Regions from separate parts of the Halomonas sp. THAF12 genome, predicted to be linked through region 1. Evidence: predicted binding sites of a transcription regulator. Region 1 holds the regulator's gene; each other region holds the start of a gene.

Region 1 (4,870 bases):
GCCGCGGCGCTGACCGCCAGCAATACCCAGGCCCGCCCGCTGTCGCTGCATCTGCGCCTGCCGCTTCGCCACGACGTGGATGCCCGCGGCGACGGCAAGGGCATGGATCCCTTCGAGGTCGATCTGGCCCGGCTCGACCGCGAGATGGTGCTGGTGCGACGCTGCCTGGCGCCGGAGCGACGCCTGGAGGCCCTGCACTGGGGAAGCGGCCTCCCGCCTTCGCTGACCCTGTCGCAGATGAGCGGCCTCGTCGACCGGCTGGCCTCCCGCTTCCCCTTCGAACCGGGGCGCCCGCGCGACTTCACCGTCGAGCTCGACCCCCACGCCACGGATCTGCTCACCCTGCGTCACCTGGAGGCCCTGGGCTTCAACCGGCTGAAGCTGATCATGCGCCTGCCCGCGGCCGGCCGGCTGGACGCCCTGCCCCGCCTGCAGTCACGCGTCGAGCCGCTGCTCGACGAGACCGTGCGCATGGGCTGGCACTCGCTGAACCTGGTGCTGATCGTGGCGCCGACGATCCCGCCGCGGGAGGCCGTCGCCGCGCTCGCCGCGCTGCTGCCCATGTCGCCGCCGCGCCTCTCCCTGCGCCCGGAGCCCGCCTGGCAGGAGGGCGAATCGACGCTGCCGACGGCGCTGCTGGCCCGGGTCGACGAACGCCTGGCCGAGGCCGGCTACCGGGCACTGGGACACGGTTCCTACGCCCGTCGGGGCGCCGCCCTGGAGGATGCCCTCGCCCAGGCGCGTCGCGAACGGGCGCGCGACCGACTGGGGCTCGGCACCGGCGCCATCTCGCGGCTGCCCGACGCCGTGGCCTGCAACGCCACCTCGCCCCGGGACTACGCGGCGGCGCTGAACGACGGTCGGCTCGCCACCGCCTCGGGGCGCTGGCGGAATGCTCGCCCGCCCGGCCCCGGCCTGACCTGAGACTCGCCCAAGGGATGCTATGCCCGAACCGGGGCTATCCGCCATAATGGGGGAGGCAAGCCCCGATCAAGGAGGACAGCATGCCCGACACCGCAGCCGGCCGGCGCCGTTCCCTGCTGCACGAGACCCGCTGCCGGACCTGCAGCCTGAGTTCCCTGTGTCTGCCCCTGGCCCTCGAACTGGAGGACCTCGACGAGTTCGATGCCATCATCCGGCGCCGACCGCCGCTCAAGAAGGGCGAGTCGCTGTTCCGCCAGGGCAGCCCCTTCACCAGCGTCTACGCGGTGCGCTCCGGCAGTCTCAAGCAGGTCACCAGCGAAGGCGGCGGCACGGATCAGCTGACCAACTTCTACCTGCCCAGCGAACTGGTGGGGCTCGACGGCATCGACGAGTCGAGCTATCCGGGCTCGGTCATCGCGCTCGAGACCACCACCGTGTGCGAGATCCCGTTCGACCGCCTCGACGCCCTCTCCGAGCGCCTGCCGGAGCTTCGTGCCCAGCTGTATCGCAGCATGAGCAAGGAGATGCGCGACGACCGCCGCATGATGCGCCTGCTGTCGCGCAAGACCGCCGACCAGCGCCTGGCCACCTTCTTCGCCAGCCTCTCCGATCGCTTCCGCCGCCGCGGCTACTCCGCCTACAGCTTCCGCCTCTCCATGTCCCGGGCCGACATCGGCAACTACCTGGGCCTGGCCGTGGAGACCGTCAGCCGCATCCTGGGGCGCTTCCAGCAGCAGGGCCTGGTGGCCGTGTCCGGCCGCGAGGTGAACATCCTCGACCTGGACGCCCTGGCCGAGCTGGCCGAGGAAGAGGGCTGTCGCTGACGGCGCCAAGCGCCAAGCGCCAAGCGCCAAGCGCCAAGCGCCAAGCGCCAAGCGCCAAGCGCCAAGCGCCAAGCGCCAAGCGCCAAGCGCCAAGCGCCAAGCGCCAAGCGCCAAGCGCCAAGCGCCAAGCGCGGCAGAATGATGTCATGGCCATTGTTGACGTCAACGAAGAAACCCACAGGACTCGACGTCCCGTGGGTTTCTCATCGGCTTCCTCGACATCTGCCGCCCGTTACTGAGCACCCGGGCGCTTGCCGCTAGGCGCTACTCACTCGTTATGCAGGTCGATGCGATCGGCCTGCATCTTGGCCTGCTTGTCCTCCAGCCCGGCGAAGTCGAACAGCTCGCGGTCGGCCAGCTGCGAGGGCGCGACGTTGGTGACCGCCTTGAACATGCTCTCCAGGCGGCCGGGATGCTTGGCCTCCCACTCGGCGAGCATCTCCTTGACCACCTGACGCTGCAGGTTGGGCTGCGAGCCGCACAGGTTGCAGGGAATGATCGGGAAGGCCATGCGCTCGGAGAATTCGGCGATGTCGGCCTCGCGGCAGTAGGCCAGCGGGCGGATGACGATGTTCTTGCCGTCGTCGGAGAGCAGCTTGGGCGGCATCGACTTGAGGCTGCCGCCGAAGAACATGTTGAGGAACAGCGTCTCGAGGATGTCCTCGCGGTGGTGCCCGAGGGCGATCTTGGTGGCCCCGATCTCCTCGGCGTAGCCGTAGAGGGAGCCGCGGCGCAGCCGCGAGCAGAGCGCACAGGTGGTCTTGCCTTCCGGGGTCTTCTCCTTGACCACCGAGTAGGTGTCGCGCTCGAGGATGTGGTAGTCCACGCCGAGGCCGTCCAGGTACTCGGGCAGCACGTGCTCGGGGAAGCCGGGCTGCTTCTGGTCGAGGTTCACCGCCACCAGCGAGAAGTTCACCGGCGCGTTGCGCTGCAGGTTCCGGAGAATCTCCAGCATGGTGTAGCTGTCCTTGCCGCCGGACAGGCACACCATCACCTTGTCGCCCTCGCGGATCATGTCGAAGTCGATGATCGCATTGCCGACCTGGCGCCGCAGGCGTTTCTGCAGCTTGTTGAACTCACGCTTGGCCTTGGCGTCGGGCGCCTCGGCGGACGGGGTCGACGGCTCGGCCGAAGCGGCCTCATCGGCGGGACGGGGATCGAAGGTCACGGCATCTTGCATGGTCGGGGCGCTGCCAGGGCATCGGGGAAAGGGAAAGGGCGCCTATCCTACCACCCTGCCGCGAGACTGGCGACGTGGTGCCCGCTCAGCCGCTGCGACGGGCGAGCACCGCATCGCGGTCCAGCCGCAGGTGCATCAGGGCGGTGGTCACGGCGGTGCCCAGCACGCTGTGACGCCCCATCAACGGCACCTCGAGCTGCTCGGCGACCCGCTCGAAGGCCGGCGCCACCTCGAGCCGCGAATGGTGGTGATGGCGCTGGTAGCGCTGCACCAGATCGATGCCGGCATTGGGCAGCTCGAAGCCGAACCGGGCGCGCAGCTGGCGGTTGAGCAGCGCCAGATCGCGGTCCAGGCGCCAGCCCACCAGCGGCCGGTTGCCGACGAAGTCGAGCAGCCGCGCCAGCGCCTGGTCGATCGACACGCCGTCGTCGAGATCGATGCCGCGCAGGCCGTGGCGGCGCAGCGTCTCGGCGTCCACGCCCTCCGGGCGCGCCAGCCTGAGCTCCAGCGACTCGCTGGTCAGCACCCGGTCGCCGCGCAGCCGCACCGCGGCGATGGCCAGCGGCTCGGCGCCGCGCACGTCGCCGCCGGTCGACTGCACGGCCAGCGCCACCAGCTCCTCCCCGGTATAGGGACGGAACAGCCAGCCATACTGGCCATGGGCGTGGCGGTGACGGTCGACCAGGCGGCGCAGGGTCTTGAGCATGTCGATGTCCTTGTCGTGATCAGGCGTATTCGAGGTGATAGCGGTGAGAGAGGCGCTGCTTGAAGTCCTTGACGATATGCAGCGCCTCCCGGAGCAGGTCGCGCTCCAGCGACGACAGCGACTGCACCACCACCCGGTCCGGCTCGCCACCGTCGTCTTCGCCATCGCCGGCGAGGCGCGCCAGCTGCTGCTCGAGGCGCAGCTCGGTGAACAGCGACAGCGCCTCGCCCAGGTCCTCGGCGAAGCGCTCCTCGAGCCGGCCGTCGGCCGCCAGGGCGTCGAGCCGCTCCAGGGTCCCGGTGGCGAGGATGCCGCGCTCCAGCGCCATGACCCGCACGCCGTGCACGATGGGGAAGATGCCGCCCTTCTTGATGTCGATGCCGTGCTGCGGCTTCTTGAGCGAGCCGAACAGGGTCAGCGGCGTGGAGAAGCGCAGCACCGGACGGGCGAAATAGGAGAGCAGCAGCTCGTCCCTCGACGCCGCCTCGAACAGCGCCGCCCTCACCCGCTCGAGCAGCGCCGGATTGCCGGCCACGGCATGGGCATCGAGCATGATCGCCAGCTTCATCAGGCTGTCGCCGTCGCGGGCCTCCACCCAGCGCGCGATGCGCGCCTTCCACTGGCGCTCGGTGCCGACCCAGTCGGGGTTGGAGACCATGATGTTGCCCGGGCAGCGCGGATAGCCCAGCCGGACCAGGGTCTCGGTGAACTCGGCCATGCGCTCCATGCAGTCCGGCCAGTCGAGGGCATCGTCGAGGATCAGGCCGTTGTCCTGGTCGGTCTTGAGCATCTGCTCGCCGCGCCCCTCGCTGCCCATCACCATCAGGCAGCTGTCGCGCTGCCGCCGCTCGGGCATCGAGAAGCCCCAGGCCTTGTGGATGATGCGGCCGTTGAGCGCCGCGAGCAGGCCCATGGCGAAGCGCAGCTTGACCCCCTGGGCCATCAGCGCGCCGGCCAGCTCGGCGGTGCGGCGGCTGGCGACGGCGAGCTGTTCCAGGTCGCCGGCCTGCTCGACCTGCAGGCTCACCACGTGGCTGCGGCTGGAGAAGTAGCTGAGCACGTCGGTCAGCTCCACCACGCCCACCGGCGCCTCGTCCTCGACGATCACCACCCGCTCGATGCGATGCCGGGTCATCAGCACCAGCACCTCGAACAGGTACTGATCGGGGCGCGCGGTGATCAGCGAGCCCCGCGCCAGCGACGACAGCGGCGTCTGCTGGCCGAGCCCCTCGAGCA
Region 2 (4,870 bases), 560 kb from region 1:
TGCCGTTCAATTCGGGCCGCTCATATCCGGTCGGCCCACCCCCTCTATACGACGCTTTCGAGGATATCCGCGACCCATGCGCGCCAGCCAACTGTTGATCTCCACCCTCAAGGAAACGCCCGCCGATGCCGAAGTGATCAGCCATCAGCTGATGCTGCGCGCGGGGATGATCCGCCGCCTGACCTCGGGGCTCTATACCTGGCTGCCGCTGGGCCTTCGCACCCTGCGCAAGGTCGAGCGCATCGTCCGCGAGGAGATGGATCGCGCCGGCGGCCAGGAAGTGCTGATGCCGGCCGTGCAGCCCGCCGAGCTGTGGCAGGAATCCGGCCGCTGGGACCAGTACGGCCCCGAGCTTTTGCGCCTCAAGGACCGCCACGAGCGTGACTACTGCGTCGGGCCGACCCACGAGGAAGTCATCACCGACCTGGTGCGCCGCGAGATCGCCAGCTACAAGCAGCTGCCGTCTAACTTCTATCAGATCCAGACCAAGTTCCGCGACGAGATCCGCCCGCGCTTCGGCGTGATGCGCTCCCGCGAGTTCGTGATGAAGGACGCCTACTCCTTCCACATCGACGAAGCCTCGCTGATGGACACCTATCAGGTGATGTACGACACCTACGTGCGCATCTTCACCCGCCTGGGGCTCGACTTCCGCCCGGTGATCGCCGACAACGGCTCCATCGGCGGCACCGGCTCCCACGAGTTCCACGTGCTGGCCGACTCCGGCGAGGACGACATCGTGTTCTCCACCGAGTCCGACTACGCCGCCAACATGGAGAAGGCCGAGGCGATGGCGCCCCAGGGCGAGCGCGACGCCCCGCGCGAGGAGCTGCGCCTGGTCGACACGCCGGATGCCAAGACCATCGCCGCGCTGGTCGAGCAGCACGGCCTGCCGATCGAGAAGACCATCAAGACGCTGATGGTGCACGCCACCGAGGGCGGCCTGATCGCGCTGCTGGTGCGCGGCGATCATGAGCTCAACGAGGTCAAGGCCGAGAACCTGCCCGAGGTGGCGAGCCCGCTGACCATGGGCACCGAGGAAGAGATCCGCGCGGCGGCCGGCGCCGGCCCCGGCTCGCTGGGCCCGGTGAACCTCGAGATGCCGGTCGTGATCGACCGCAGCGTGGCGATGATGAGCGACTTCGGCGCCGGCGCCAACGTCGACGGCAAGCACTACTTCGGCATCAACTGGGAGCGCGACCTGCCGCTGCCCAAGGTCGCCGACCTGCGCAACGTGGTCGAGGGCGATCCTTCGCCTGACGGCCGGGGCACGCTGTCGATCAAGCGCGGCATCGAGGTCGGCCACGTCTTCCAGCTGGGCCAGAAGTACAGCGAAGCGATGAATGCCACCGTGCTGGACGCCAACGGCAAGGCCGCGCACCCCTGGATGGGCTGCTATGGTATCGGGGTGAGCCGGGTCGTGGCCGCCGCCATCGAGCAGAACCATGACGACGGGGGCATCATCTGGCCGGACGCCATCGCGCCCTTCCACGTCACCGTGGTGCCGATGAACGCCCACAAGTCACAGCGCGTGCGCGAGGAGAGCGAGCGTCTCTATCAGGAGCTCAGCGCCGCCGGCTTCGACGTGCTGCTCGACGATCGCGACCTGCGCCCCGGCGTGCGTTTCGCCGACCAGGAACTGATGGGCATTCCCCATCGCCTGGTGGTCGGCGACCGCGGACTGGACAAGGGTGAACTGGAGTACAAGGGACGCCGTGACAGCGATGCCACCATGGTCCCCGCCGGGGACATCCTCGCCTTCCTGCACGAGAAGATCGACGCCCGCTAAGCGGCGGCCGACGGCCGCCCTGGCGGCGGCCGCCTCCCTGCTGCTGGCGTCGCCGCTCGCCGCCCAGCCCCTCGACGGCCAGGCGGGCAGCGACTTCCTCGATGCCCTCTCCGTGCGCCCGGTCCCGGACCGGGCGCCGGTGGTTAGGGCCCTGCCGCCGCTCCCCACCACGCTGCGCCCGACCCTGGACGGCGCCCGGCGGACGCCGCGCTCGCCCGCCGAGGTGTGGGCGGCCCGTCAGTGGATCAACGACATGGCACCGCGCCTGGCGCGCTACGTGCCCGATGCCGATCGTCGCCAGACGCTACTGACCCGCATCCATCAGGAGGCGAGCCTGGCCGGCCTCCCGCCGGCGCTGGTGCTGTCCGTCATTCAGGTGGAGAGCGCCTTCCGCGCCGAGGCGGTGTCATCGGCCGGCGCCGTGGGGCTGATGCAGATCATGCCGTTCTGGATCCGCGAGCTCGGCCTGCCCGCCGACGACCTCAAGGATCCCATCCGCAACCTGCGCTATGGCTGCACGATACTGGCCCACTACCTGGCGGTGGAAGACGGCGACCTGACCCGCGCCCTGGCCCGCTACAACGGCAGCCTGGGCAAGACCTGGTACCCCGAGCGGGTGATGCGCGCCCTGTCCCGACGCTGGACGCCCGCGGCCCCCGGCCTGCCCGAGCGCCTGACCGCCGACCGCTGAGCGTCCCCCCTCTACCGAACGACGGCACAAAAAAAGGCCGGCCCCGAAGGGTCGGCCTAGTGGGGGGTAGCCCCCCTCCCCTGACGACGGTGGAACGGTGGATCAGCGCTTCTTGTTTTCGCGACGATGGTGGTCGCGGATGACGAAGGCCACCCAGCCGCCCATGAAGGCGATCATCATGCCGACGGTGGCAAGCCCGAAGATCACGGCATCGTCCCAGTACATGGTGCTTGCCTCCCGTCGCGATGTGATGGCCCCACTCTAGCGGCCCGTCCCGGGCGATACGCTGATCTGGGTCAAGTGCGCCACCCGGTGTGAACAGGCCGGCCGTACGGGCTTGATCCAGGTCAGATTCACGCTCGCGACGCTGCCGCTGGGAGCTCCTCGGCCCCGGAAACGATGCCGCGTCGCGCCGAAGGGAAGGAGGGGCAAGGAGGAGGGAGAGAAACGGGGGAAACGCGGCCGCGCCGAAGGGCGACGCGGCCGGCGCTCTCGAGCCGAGGGCTCAGACCATCTTCTTGTCTTCGACCTGATCCGGCGTGGTGCCCGGCGGCAGCGGGTGGCCCTTGGCGAGCTCGGCGCGGGTGGCCTCGCGCACCTCCAGCACCTCCAGACGATAGTGCAGGTGGCGACCGGCCAGCGGATGATTGGTGTCGATCCGCACGCCGTCGTCGCGCACCTCGAGCACGGTGACGATCTCCGGGCCGTCATCGCCCGGCGTCTGGAAGCGCATGCCCGGCGCGAGATCGGGCACCGGGAAGGCCTCGCGGCCGACCTCGCGCACCAGCGCCTCGTCGCGCAGGCCATAGGCCTCGGCGGGGGCCAGGGTCACCTCGAGCTCGGCGCCGGCCTCGCTCCCGGCCAGGGCCTGCTCCAGCCCGGCCATCAGGTTGCCGTGGCCGTGAAGGTATTCGAGTGGCTTCTGGCGCGCGCGGGAGTCGTCGAGGACCTGGCCGTCCTCGTCGCTCAGCACGTAGTGCAGGGTCACGACCCGCTGGGGGGCGATGGTCATGGGGCCTCCGGTACTGGGGAATGAAAGATAGGGTTAAAGGGCATCAGTCGCGACGGCGCAGTCGGGAGACGGGCATCTCCAGACGCTGCTGCTGATGCAGCATGTTGAGCAGCACGATGGCGCGCTCCTCGCCCTTGTGGCTGGCGAAGACCGCCTGCAGGTCCTTGAACGGCCCCTCGGTGATCTCCACCGCCTCGCCGGCACGGAAGTAGACGTGGGCGACGTCGTCATCATCCTGGCTGGCCTGGCGGCGCAGGGCCTCGATCAGCCCGTCGCCGACCGGCACCGGCATGTCGCCGCCGAAGGTCACGAGCTTGAGCACGCCGCGCGTCGAGCGGATCGGCCGCCAGTTGCTGATCAGCCGGTCGAGGCGGATGAACAGATAGTAGGGAAACAGCGGCTCGCTCACCCACTCCAGCTTGCCGCGGCGCTTCTTCTGCACCTCGAGCACCGGGTGAAAGACCTCGTAGCCCTGGTTGCCCAGGTGCTCGGCGGCGCGGAAGGACTCGCCTCCCTTGCACTGGATGGCATACCAGCGGGGCACCGCATCCTCGGTGGCCTCGAGAGAAAGGTCGTCATCACGCATGTCGTCGATCGTCTCTGGCTGGTGTCGGCGCCGGGGCTCTGCAACAATCGGCGGCGCGTGCCACCGGTGTCGTCGGCCCCGGTCGAGACCGGGATTTTAACATCGATGGCCCGGCACGTGCCCTGACCCATCGCAAGGAGAGCCCCCTCATGCCGACCCCCACCGCGCATCGCAGCTGGCGCAGCGCCCTGTCGGTCTACCTGCGTGCCCCGGTGCTGACCATGCTGTTCCTGGGCTTCTCGGCGGGCCTGCCCTTCCTGCTGGTGTTCTCGACACTGTCGGCCTGGCTGCGCAGCGACGGCGTCGAGGTGGCCGCGATCGGCTTCTTCGCCTGGATCGGCATCCTCTACTCGATCAAGTTCTTCTGGGCCCCGGTGGTCGACCGGCTGGCGCTCCCCGGCCTGACCCGCCGGCTCGGCCAGCGCCGCGGCTGGATGCTGCTGGCGCAGGCGATGATCGCCGCCGGCCTGGCGGGGCTGTCGAGTCTCGATCCGCCGAACCAGCTGCCGCTGGTGGCGCTGTTCGCGCTGCTGGTGGCCTTCGGCTCGGCGACCCAGGACATCTCCATCGACGCCTTTCGTATCGAGTCGGCGCCGGAGGACCTGCAGGCGGCCATGGCCTCGACCTATATCATCGGCTATCGCGGCGGGCTGATCGCCGCCGGGGCGGGAGCGCTCTACCTGGCCTCGCTGGTGTCCTGGCACGTCGCCTACCTGGCGATGGCGGCGCTGATGGCGGTGGGCATGGTGACGGTGCTGGTGCGCCCGGAACCCGAACGCCAGGCGCTGGGCG
Region 3 (4,870 bases), 350 kb from region 1:
GCCCGCTTGAGCGGCCGCGCGCCGAACACCGGATCGAAGCCGACCTCGGCCAGCTGCGCCATGGCCGCATCGGAGACCTCGAGCGACAGGTCGTGCTCGGCCAGCCGCCCGCGCAGGCGCTCGAGCTGGATGGCGGCGATGGCCTGGATCTGCTCCTGGCGCAGGGCGTGGAACACCACCACCTCGTCGATGCGGTTGATCAGCTCGGGGCGGAAGTGGGTGCCGACCACGTCCATCACCGCGGACTTCATCTGCTGGTAGCCGCCGTCGTCGCCCCCCATGCCCTGGATGATCTCGGAGCCCAGGTTGGAGGTCATCACGATCACGGTGTTGCGGAAGTCCACCGTGCGGCCCTGCCCGTCGGTCAGGCGGCCGTCCTCGAGCACCTGCAGCAGGATGTTGAAGACGTCGGCATGGGCCTTCTCGACCTCGTCGAGCAGCAGCACCGAGTAGGGCTTGCGGCGCACCGCCTCGGTCAGATAGCCGCCCTCCTCGTAGCCGACGTAGCCCGGGGGCGCGCCGATCAACCGGGCCACGGAGTGCTTCTCCATGAACTCGGACATGTCGATGCGCACCATGGCCTCCTCGGTGTCGAACAAAAAGCCGGCCAGCGACTTGCACAGCTCGGTCTTGCCCACCCCGGTCGGGCCGAGGAACAGGAAGGAGTCGTTGGGGCGGTTGGGGTCGGCGAGCCCGGCCCTTGAGCGGCGCACGGCGTTGGCCACCGCGGTGACCGCCTCGTCCTGGCCGATGACCCGCTCGTGCAGCGCCTCCTCCATGCGCAGCAGCTTGTCGCGCTCGCCCTCGAGCATCTTGGACACCGGGATGCCGGTCCAGCGCGACACCACCTCGGCGATCTCCTCCTCGGTGACGTTGGAGCGCAGCAGCTGATGCTTGGCGGTATCGGCCTCGGCGTCGCTGGACTCGGCGATCTTCTGCTCGAGCTCGGGGATCACCCCGTACTGCAGCTCGGACATCCGCCCCAGGTCGCCCTGACGGCGGGCCTGCTCGAGGTCGATGCGGGCGCGGTCGAGCTCGTCCTTGAACTGGGCCGCGCCCTGGATGCTGGCCTTCTCGGCCTTCCAGATCTCGTCGAGGTCGGCGTACTCGCGCTCGAGCTCCTCGATCTGCTCCTCGAGGCCGTCGAGGCGCTTCTTGGAGGCCTCATCGGTCTCCTTCTTGAGGTGTTCACGCTCCATCTTGAGCTGGATCAGCCGGCGGTCGAGGCGGTCCATCTGCTCGGGCTTGGAGTCGAGCTCCATGCGGATCCGCGAGCAGGCCTCGTCGATCAGGTCGATGGCCTTGTCGGGCAGCTGGCGATCGGTGATGTAGCGGGTCGACAGCTTGGCCGCGGCGATGATGGCGCCGTCGGTGATGTCGACGCCGTGGTGCACCTCGTAGCGCTCCTTGAGGCCGCGCAGGATGGCCACGGTGTCTTCCTCACTCGGCTCGTCGACCAGCACCTTCTGGAAGCGGCGCTCCAGGGCGGCGTCCTTCTCGATGTGCTGGCGATACTCGTCGAGGGTGGTGGCACCCACGCAGTGCAGCTCGCCGCGCGCCAGCGCCGGCTTGAGCATGTTGCCGGCGTCCATGGCGCCCTCGGCCTTGCCGGCGCCGACCATGGTGTGCAGCTCGTCGATGAACAGGATGATCCGGCCCTCCTCCTGGGCCAGCTCCTTGAGCACCGACTTGAGGCGTTCCTCGAACTCGCCGCGGAACTTGGCCCCGGCCAGCAGCGCGCCCATGTCCAGCGACAGCACGCGCTTGTCCTTGAGGCCCTCGGGCACCTCGCCGTCGACGATGCGCTGGGCCAGGCCCTCGACGATGGCGGTCTTGCCCACGCCGGGCTCGCCGATCAACACCGGGTTGTTCTTGGTCCGGCGCTGCAGCACCTGCACGGTGCGGCGGATCTCGTCGTCGCGGCCGATCACCGGATCGAGCTTGCCGCTGGCCGCCCGCTCGGTGAGGTCCAGGGTGTACTTCTCCAGCGCCTCGCGGCTCTCCTCGGCGTTGGGATCGCTGACCTTCTCGCCGCCGCGCACGTCGTCGATGGCGGTCTCCAGCGCCCTGCGGCTCAGTCCGGCCTGGCCGAGCAGCTTGCTCACCGCGTGGCGCATCTCCAGCGCGGCCAGCAGCACCAGTTCGCTGGCGATGTACTGGTCGCCACGCTTCTGGGCCTCGCGGTCGGTGAGGTTGAACAGCTTCATCAGGTCGCGGGACGGCTGCACCTCGCCGTCGAAGTCGCCGACCCTGGGCAGGTCGTCGAGGTGGCCGACCAGGCCGTCGCGCAACCGCGCGGCGTCGGCGCCGGCCTTCTGCACCAGCGCCTTGACGCCGGTGTCGGTGGCATCGAGCAGCGCCAGCAGCAGGTGCCCGGGCTCGAGCTGGTTATGGCCGTGGCCCACGGCCAGCGACTGGGCGTCGGCCACGGCGTTCTGCAGCTTGGCGGTGAACTTGTCGATTCGCATGGAATGTCCTCCGTCGGGGTAGCGACGCGATTCGGACGCGCCGCCTGTCCCAATGTCATGGGTCTTGACATCTTAAGTGGCGTCAGGATGGCCGGCTTTCAAGTCGGCCGCCGGAGGAAACGCCGGAGGATTGATATGGGTCAAGCTCGCGCCCGGCGAGGCCGAGCTAGCGCAGCCAGATCATGCTGGCCATGCGGCCGGTGGCGCCGTCGTCGCGGCGGTAGGAATAGAAGCGGGATTCGCAGGAGGTGCAGAAGTGGCCGCCGCTGATGTGGGCGAGCCCCAGGCGTTCCAGTCGCAGGCGCGCCAGCTTGTACAGGTCGGCCATGTAGTGGCCCAGCCGATAGGGGCTCGGCACGAAGGCCTCGGCGGCATCGGGCTGCACGGCGACGAAGGCCTCGCGCACCTCGCGGCCGACCTCGAACTGAGCGTTGGAGATCGCCGGCCCCAGCCACGCCATCAGCGACTCGGGCGGCACGCCCATGGCGGCCACCGTGGCCTCGAGCACGCCGCCGGCCAGGCCGCGCCAGCCGGCGTGGGCCACGCCGACCCGCTGGCCGTCGCGGTCGCAGAAGAACACCGGCAGGCAGTCGGCGGTCAGCACCACGCAGGCGTGGCCACGGTCGAGGGCCACCGAGGCGTCGGCCTCGGGCGGGGTCTCGAGATATTCCGACTGCACCCGGGCGCCGTGGACCTGATCGAGCCACAGCAGCGGCCGGTCGTCGCCGACCTCCTTCTGCAGCTGGCGGCGGCACAGCGCCACGTGGGCGGAGTTGTCGCCGACGTGCTGGGCCGGATTGAAGGCGGCGAAGCGCCCCTGGCTGGGCCCGGTCTCGCGCGTGGTGACGCAGGCCGCCACCGAGGGCGGCGCCGGCCAGTCGGGGCGGATCAGGGTCGGGCGCAGGTCGAGGGCATCGCTCATCGCGGTTTCCTTAGCGGCGGGTCTCGCGGTCTTCGCGCAGGAAGTCCAGCAGCATCAGCATGTCATCCGGCAGGGCCGCGCGAAAGGTCAGCGTCTCGCCGCTGGTCGGATGCACGAAGGCCAGCTTGCGGGCGTGCAGCGCCTGGCGCGGAAACTCGCGCAGCACCTCCTTGAGCGTCTCGCCGGCACCGGCCGGCAGCTTGAGGCGCCCGCCGTAGACCGGATCGCCGATCAGCGGATAGCGCAGGTGCGCCAGGTGCACGCGGATCTGGTGGGTGCGGCCGGTCTCCAGCTTGCAGCGCACGTGGGTATGGGCGCGGAAGCGCTCGACCACCCGGTAGTGCGTCACCGCCGGCTTGCCGGAGGCGGTCACCGCCTGGCGCTTGCGGTCCTTGGGGTGGCGACCGATGGCCGCGTCCACCTTGCCGCCGGAGGTCATCACCCCGACCGACACGGCGTCGTACTCGCGGGACACGGTGCGCGCCTGGAGCTGTTCCACCAGCGCGGTCTGGGCGCCCAGGGTCTTGGCCACCACCATCAGCCCGCTGGTGTCCTTGTCCAGGCGATGCACGATGCCGGCCCGCGGCACCGCGGCCAGCTCGGGGCAGTGATGCAGCAGGCCGTTGAGCAGGGTGCCGTCGGGATTGCCGGCGGCCGGGTGCACCACCAGGCCGGGCGGCTTGTCGATCACCATCACCTCGTCGTCCTCGTACACCACGTCGAGCGGGATGTCCTCGGGCTCGAAGCGGGAATCGTCCTCGACGGTGGCGGTCAGCGCCACGGCCTCGCCGCCGTAGACCTTGTCACGGGGCTTGGCGGGGCGGCCGTCCAGGGTCAGCGCGCCCTCCTTGATCCAGGCCTTGAGGCGTTCCCGGGAGAAGTCGGAGAAGAGGTCGGCGGCGGCCTGGTCGAGGCGCAGGCCGGCCATGTGCTCGGGGACGCGGTGCTGGGCTTCGAAGGTCTGGGACATGGACTCGATGATCATCCGTCTGGGCGGTGGAGCGCTCCGCGGCAGCGCGCTCGGCGCGGTGACTGCGTTTTGCCACGAGGTGCTTTATAGTGGGCGAATTCGGGCCGATTCTAGCACGGCCACCCAGGGTTGTTTGACACGAGGATCACGATGCGCGTTATCACGACCGGACCCCGCCTGGCCGTCATGCTGCTGGCGAGTGCCCTGCTGGCCGGCTGTGCCAGCACCGCCGACGAGCAGGAAGCGCCTGACCTGCAGGAACGCCAGCTGTACGACGAGGGTCGCTCGGCCCTGGAGGGCGGACGCTACACCACCGCCATCAACCGGCTCGAAGCCATCGACACCCGCTTCCCGTTCGGCGACACCGCCGAGCAGGCGCAGCTGGAACTGGTCTACGCCTACTACCAGACCGACGACTGGGAGCAGGCCCGGGCCGCGGCCAGCCGCTTCATCCGCCTGCACCCGGATCATCCCCAGGTCGACTACGCCTACTACCTGCGGGGCCTCTCC
Region 4 (4,870 bases), 1.4 Mb from region 1:
TCCAGCCGCTGGCTGATCTCGCGGATCAGCGCCTGCTTGCGCGGCTGCACCACCCGTTCGATCACCGGCGCCGAGAGCCCGTCGCCGGCGCGGATCTCCTGCTGCACGTTGTCGAGCATGCGGATGGCGATGCGGTCGGTGAGCTCCTCCAGCAGGATGTCGTAGTACTTGGCGGCCACGCCGTAGAGGTACCAGCGGCGCACGTCGATCAGGCCCATGCGCTGCAGGCGGTGCAGCAGCGAGATCACGCGCAGGATGCGCAGCAGCCGGAAGCCGCCCAGCGGGATGCAGCCGAGCACGTCGTACCAGTGCACGAAGGGGTAGAAGAACCAGCGGTGGTAGTGGCGCTCGGCGATGGCCACCGCCCAGCCCAGCAGCACGTCGAGCAGGAAGATGCCGACGAACGCCAGGTCGACGGTGAGGAAGTTGGCGTGGATGTGCCGTTCGTAGGCGCCGTGCAGCCCGGGGGCCACGGCCTCGAAGGCGGCGTTCAGCGGCGGCAGCAGGAACAGGCTGTCGAACAGCAGCAGCCCCAGGTTGGCGATCACCAGCGCGATGATGAACAGATCCCACACCAGGTGGGCCCGTTCCAGGGCGGGCGAGGTCGTGCGCGTGGCAGGCATGGCGCCTCCTTGAGCTCGATGCCGAAGGGTCGCCTCTCATCCTAAAGCCTCGATCCCTCCTCGGCACCCCGGGCGTCTCCAACGACGGCGCCGCCGCCGGGCACTCGGGGAACGGCCGTGCCCGTGCCGTCAGGCGCCGCCTCGCCACTCCCGAAGCAGGCGGCTCACCAGCTCGCCGGCGGGGAGCTCGCGCGCCAGCGGCGCGCCCTGTCCGGCCCAGTGCGCCGCGAAGTCATGATCGCCGCGCTCGGCCGCCGCCGCGTTGAGCCGCTTGGCCGCGTCGTACGCCAGCGGATAGGCGGGCGGCCTGACCCTGAGCGTTGCCCCGGTCGTGGCATCGGGCGTGGCCTCGGCATGGCGCATCAGGCGATTGAGGATGCCGCGCGCCGGGCGCCCGGATAGCGCCGTGGTCATGCGGGTCGTCTCGGCGCGCTCGCTCTTGAGGGCCACGCGGTAGCCCTCGTTGGCCGCCGATTCCGGGCACAGCAGGAAGGCCGTTCCCAGCTGGGCGGCGCAGGCGCCCAGCGCCAGGGCCGAGCGGATGCCCTGGCCATCCATGATGCCGCCGGCCGCGATGATCGGCAGGTCCATCTCCCTGACCAGCCGGCGAACGAGCACGGCGGTGCTCAGCCGCTCATCGTCCGCCGCCGGATCGAAGCAGCCACGGTGCCCGCCCGCCTCATCGCCCTGGGCCACGATGGCGTCGACGCCCGCTGCCTGGATCTCTCTCGCCTCCCGCAGATTCGTCGCCGTCGCCAGCGTGTAGATGCCGGCCTCGCGCAGCGCGCGTATCCGCGCCTCGGGCGGCAAGCCGAAGTGAAAGCTGACCACGGCGGGGCGCGTCTCGAGCAGCATCTCGAAGGCCGCCTCGTCCTCCACGAAGCTGCGGTAGATCTCGTCGAGCCCCGCCGGCGGCTCGCGATCGTATGCCCGGAACAGCGGCGCCAGGTGCGACAGCCAGGCCGCCTCCCGGGCCGGGTCGCGCACGGCGGGCGCATGGCAGAAGACGTTGACGTTGAACGGGCGGGGCGTCAGCGCCCGGGTGCGCTCGATCATCGCCCTAGCCTTATCGACGCCGCTGGCGCCGATGCCCAGCGAGCCCAGGCCGCCGGCATTCGACACGGCCGCCGCCAGCGCCGGCGTGGCCACGCCGGCCATGGGCGCCTGGAGGATTGGCTGGATGCCCAGCCGGTCGGTCAGGGGATTCAACGATGTCATGGGAATGGCCTCCACGAGTGCGGGATACGGTGGCGTCGGTTGACAGCAGTGGGCGGCATGGCGTCTTTTATCGGCGCGCCAGCCGCCGCGACGTCGCCCGAGCGCCGGGCCCTTGTCTCGACCCGGCCGCCACGAGGCGGCGCACGACGCCATGGCGGATAGGGAACAAGAAACAGGGGAGTGTGGGATGTACGTCGAGAGTGTGGAAAAGGAAGACTACCGCGAGCTGCTGGAGGTCTGGGAGGCCTCGGTCAGGGCAACGCACGACTTCCTGCGGGAAGACGACCTGCTGGAACTGAAGCCGCTCATCTATGAGCAGTATTTCGGCGCCCTCGACCTGACCTGCGTCAAAGGAGAGGGCGGTGACATCCTGGGCTTCTGCGGCGTGCAAGGCGGCAAGATCGAGATGCTGTTCGTCGCGCCCCAGGCGCGCGGCGCCGGCATCGGCGCCTTGCTGCTGGATGACGCGGTGGCCGCCCAGGACGCCTCCCGGGTGGACGTCAACGAACAGAACCCGCAGGCGCTGGGCTTCTACCGCCACAAGGGGTTTTCCGTCACCGACCGCTCGCCGCTCGACGGCTTGGGCAAGCCCTATCCGCTGCTGCACATGGCGCTGGTGCCCACGCCGTGACGCGCCGCGCCCCTGGCCTCGACGGTGACGCCTCAGCCCGGTAACAAGCTCTCGCCGAGCGCCTCGCCCAGCCTATCCACCGCGGCGGCCAGCCTCTCGTCGATCACATGGAGATACTCCGTCCAGTCGTCGACGTGGTTGAGCTCCGCCTTGCCGTCCGAGATGCCGCGCAGCACCACCAGCGGCACGCCGAAGCGGGTGCAGGCGCGCAGGCAGGCGTAGCTCTCCATGTCCACCATGTCGGCGGCGATGGCGGCATAGGCCGCGCCCGAGACGATGTTGGCGCCGGTGGAGAGCGACGCCTCGGGAATCCCGGGAATGCGCAGCGGCAGGGGCAGGATGTCCGGCAGGTCGAGGAAGGGCGTGACGCCCTTCTGGAAGCCGAGCGGCGAGGCGTCCATGTCGCGGTAGGCCACCGAGGTGGCCTGGTAGACCTCGGTCTGCTCCAGCGCCCGGCTGCCCGCCGAGCCCAGCGACACCACGAGGTCCGGCCGTTGCCCGCGCGCCGCAAGCTCCGCCAGCGCCGCGGTGAGCTCCACCGCCGCCTCCACCGGCCCCACGCCGGTCATGAAGGGCGTGAAACGCTCCCGCAGATGCGGGCCGTATTCCGCGTCCGCCGCCATCACGAACAGCACGGAGCGGCCGCCGAGCGTGGTCAGCGGCGCCGGTGCGCGTGGTGTCTGGTTCATCCCCAAGTCTCCCGCAGCTATAAAGGCCACCATCATGGCGGGCAGAGGCGTTGGCGCCAAGCGGGCGAGGGCTTGAGAGAAGCGAGAGGGTCGTTCCCGCAAGATCGATCTAGATCAAAAGCCGAAGTGAAATTGTCACCAAGCGGTGACATTCTTGATCCCTCGTTCTAGGCTGAGTGATCAGCCAACCAGCAAGGGACTGCCATGGCCGATCACTCCACCGAATCCCGTATCACTTTGCATCCGCATTCCCGGCGCGTGCGCATACGTGCTGGCGACACCCTGATCGCCGATACCTGCAACGCCATCGAACTGCGCGAGAAAGGCTATCCACACCGCCACTACATCCCGAAAGAGGATGTGGATATGGCGAAGCTGTCGATTTCCTCCACCGTCACCCACTGCCCGTTCAAGGGCGATAGCACTTATTACTCCCTGCCCGATATCGCCGATGTGGCCTGGAGCTATGAACGGCCTAACGATGAGGTTCAGGCGGTTGCCGGGAGGTTGGCGTTTGATACGGACAAGGTGACGGAGATTGTGGAATGACACGCCAAAAGTGCTCCATTACGGCTTTCGTAGGAGCGCAGCCTGCTGCGCGAGGGGATGGTGGCTTCTGGCTTAATCCCGATGCCCAGGAAATAAAGCCGGCGCGTTCAAGTCAATAAATGAGCCGGCTATCTAATTCCTGTTAGCACCACTACAAGGAGGTGTCGAGATGCCTGATAGATTAGAACTCACGAAAAACTCCCAATTTTACACTCCAAAAGTTGAGATAATCGATGAAGTTATTGAAGATATTCTCAATGAAGCATCAAGCAACATTGATGAAGATGCGGGCTTTATCATTGATGTTTTTAGACAAGAGAAAAGCGTTGAAGAGCATGAACTGAACTATATATACTCAATTAAAGTATTTCCTTCAGTTAGGCCAGTGTACTTTATTGATGAAGCCCTTGAAGACAAAATTCATGCATACATTATTTTAATTGAAATTGATGGGTATTTGGCTGTATTAAAGAAAAGCTGCTCAAGCATAACAGAAAAAATAAAAGAATACTTCAGCCTAGTAGGTAGTAGTGAGCTTGGCAAAACATTTGGAGACAATGCGGAATATCAAAAACTTGCGTTAAGGAATATGACTATTTCAGATAAGGCTCTAAGATCTAGATCTTATGAAGCAGCGGATCTGAAAGGTCTATTATCAACTCATGCGGCCGGGAGGTCTATACCGTTCTACTTGAAGATAAGGCAAGGTTCTTCTATTAAATCAATTTCTGGTACTGGACGTGTTGTTGAATCTTCACAAAGAAAATCAGTTGATGATATAGCTGTTTGGATAAAAAGCCAAATACAATTACTGGAATCAGCCAGTGAGAATGAATTCCTTGACTCTTTCGCAAAGAAAGTAGAGTTGCAAGAGGTTTTGTCTGAATGTGAGCCAAACGCAATACTAATTGAAAGCTCACTTCTTTATGAAAGAATAAAAAGCGATTCTTTACCTCTGAAATATAGAAGTAAGAAAGGAAGCAATATACTTGTTTCTGAGCGAGTGACAAACAAGCTGTTCTCAGAGCTGGAAAAAGTTTATGAAATTGATAGCGAAGATAAAGTCATAGGAAGAGAGGGCTGCTCAAAAATACGTAGAAATGAAAAAACATTAACAATAAGTTCAAAGATGCTCACCAAATTCCGAGTTATTGAAAATG

What was found. Region 1 encodes FNR, which switches genes on or off when oxygen is low (the NO sensors DNR and NnrR bind a similar motif). Its sites were predicted from a motif close to TTGATNTANATCAA; they were not measured.
Region 2: the regulator FNR is predicted to act here: its motif matches at 2,767-2,780, upstream of ccoM (cytochrome c oxidase subunit CcoM).
Region 3: the regulator FNR is predicted to act here: its motif matches at 2,599-2,612, upstream of clpB (ATP-dependent chaperone ClpB).
Region 4: the regulator FNR is predicted to act here: its motif matches at 3,266-3,279, upstream of FIU88_RS02625 (DUF427 domain-containing protein).

What each region holds. Positions count from the first base shown of each region.
Region 1 is NZ_CP045399.1:3,011,590-3,016,459, forward strand. Features, by position in the region: gene FIU88_RS13995 (hypothetical protein) at 1-924, shown strand, start outside; gene fnr (fumarate/nitrate reduction transcriptional regulator Fnr) at 1,005-1,748, shown strand; gene ttcA (tRNA 2-thiocytidine(32) synthetase TtcA) at 2,017-2,928, opposite strand; gene FIU88_RS14010 (exonuclease domain-containing protein) at 3,014-3,634, opposite strand; gene FIU88_RS14015 (putative nucleotidyltransferase substrate binding domain-containing protein) at 3,654-4,870, opposite strand, start outside.
Region 2 is NZ_CP045399.1:2,451,496-2,456,365, forward strand. Features, by position in the region: gene FIU88_RS11285 (proline--tRNA ligase) at 77-1,789, shown strand; gene FIU88_RS11290 (lytic transglycosylase domain-containing protein) at 1,929-2,480, shown strand; gene ccoM (cytochrome c oxidase subunit CcoM) at 2,583-2,705, opposite strand; gene FIU88_RS11295 (peptidylprolyl isomerase) at 2,986-3,492, opposite strand; gene rfaH (transcription/translation regulatory transformer protein RfaH) at 3,536-4,078, opposite strand; gene FIU88_RS11305 (MFS transporter) at 4,228-4,870, shown strand, end outside.
Region 3 is NZ_CP045399.1:3,365,408-3,370,277, forward strand. Features, by position in the region: gene clpB (ATP-dependent chaperone ClpB) at 1-2,468, opposite strand, end outside; gene pgeF (peptidoglycan editing factor PgeF) at 2,635-3,390, opposite strand; gene rluD (23S rRNA pseudouridine(1911/1915/1917) synthase RluD) at 3,401-4,360, opposite strand; gene FIU88_RS15585 (outer membrane protein assembly factor BamD) at 4,511-4,870, shown strand, end outside.
Region 4 is NZ_CP045399.1:566,852-571,721, forward strand. Features, by position in the region: gene FIU88_RS02605 (ion transporter) at 1-623, opposite strand, end outside; gene FIU88_RS02610 (nitronate monooxygenase family protein) at 753-1,841, opposite strand; gene FIU88_RS02615 (GNAT family N-acetyltransferase) at 2,029-2,472, shown strand; gene FIU88_RS02620 (5'-methylthioadenosine/S-adenosylhomocysteine nucleosidase) at 2,505-3,161, opposite strand; gene FIU88_RS02625 (DUF427 domain-containing protein) at 3,366-3,710, shown strand; gene FIU88_RS02630 (hypothetical protein) at 3,880-4,870, shown strand, end outside.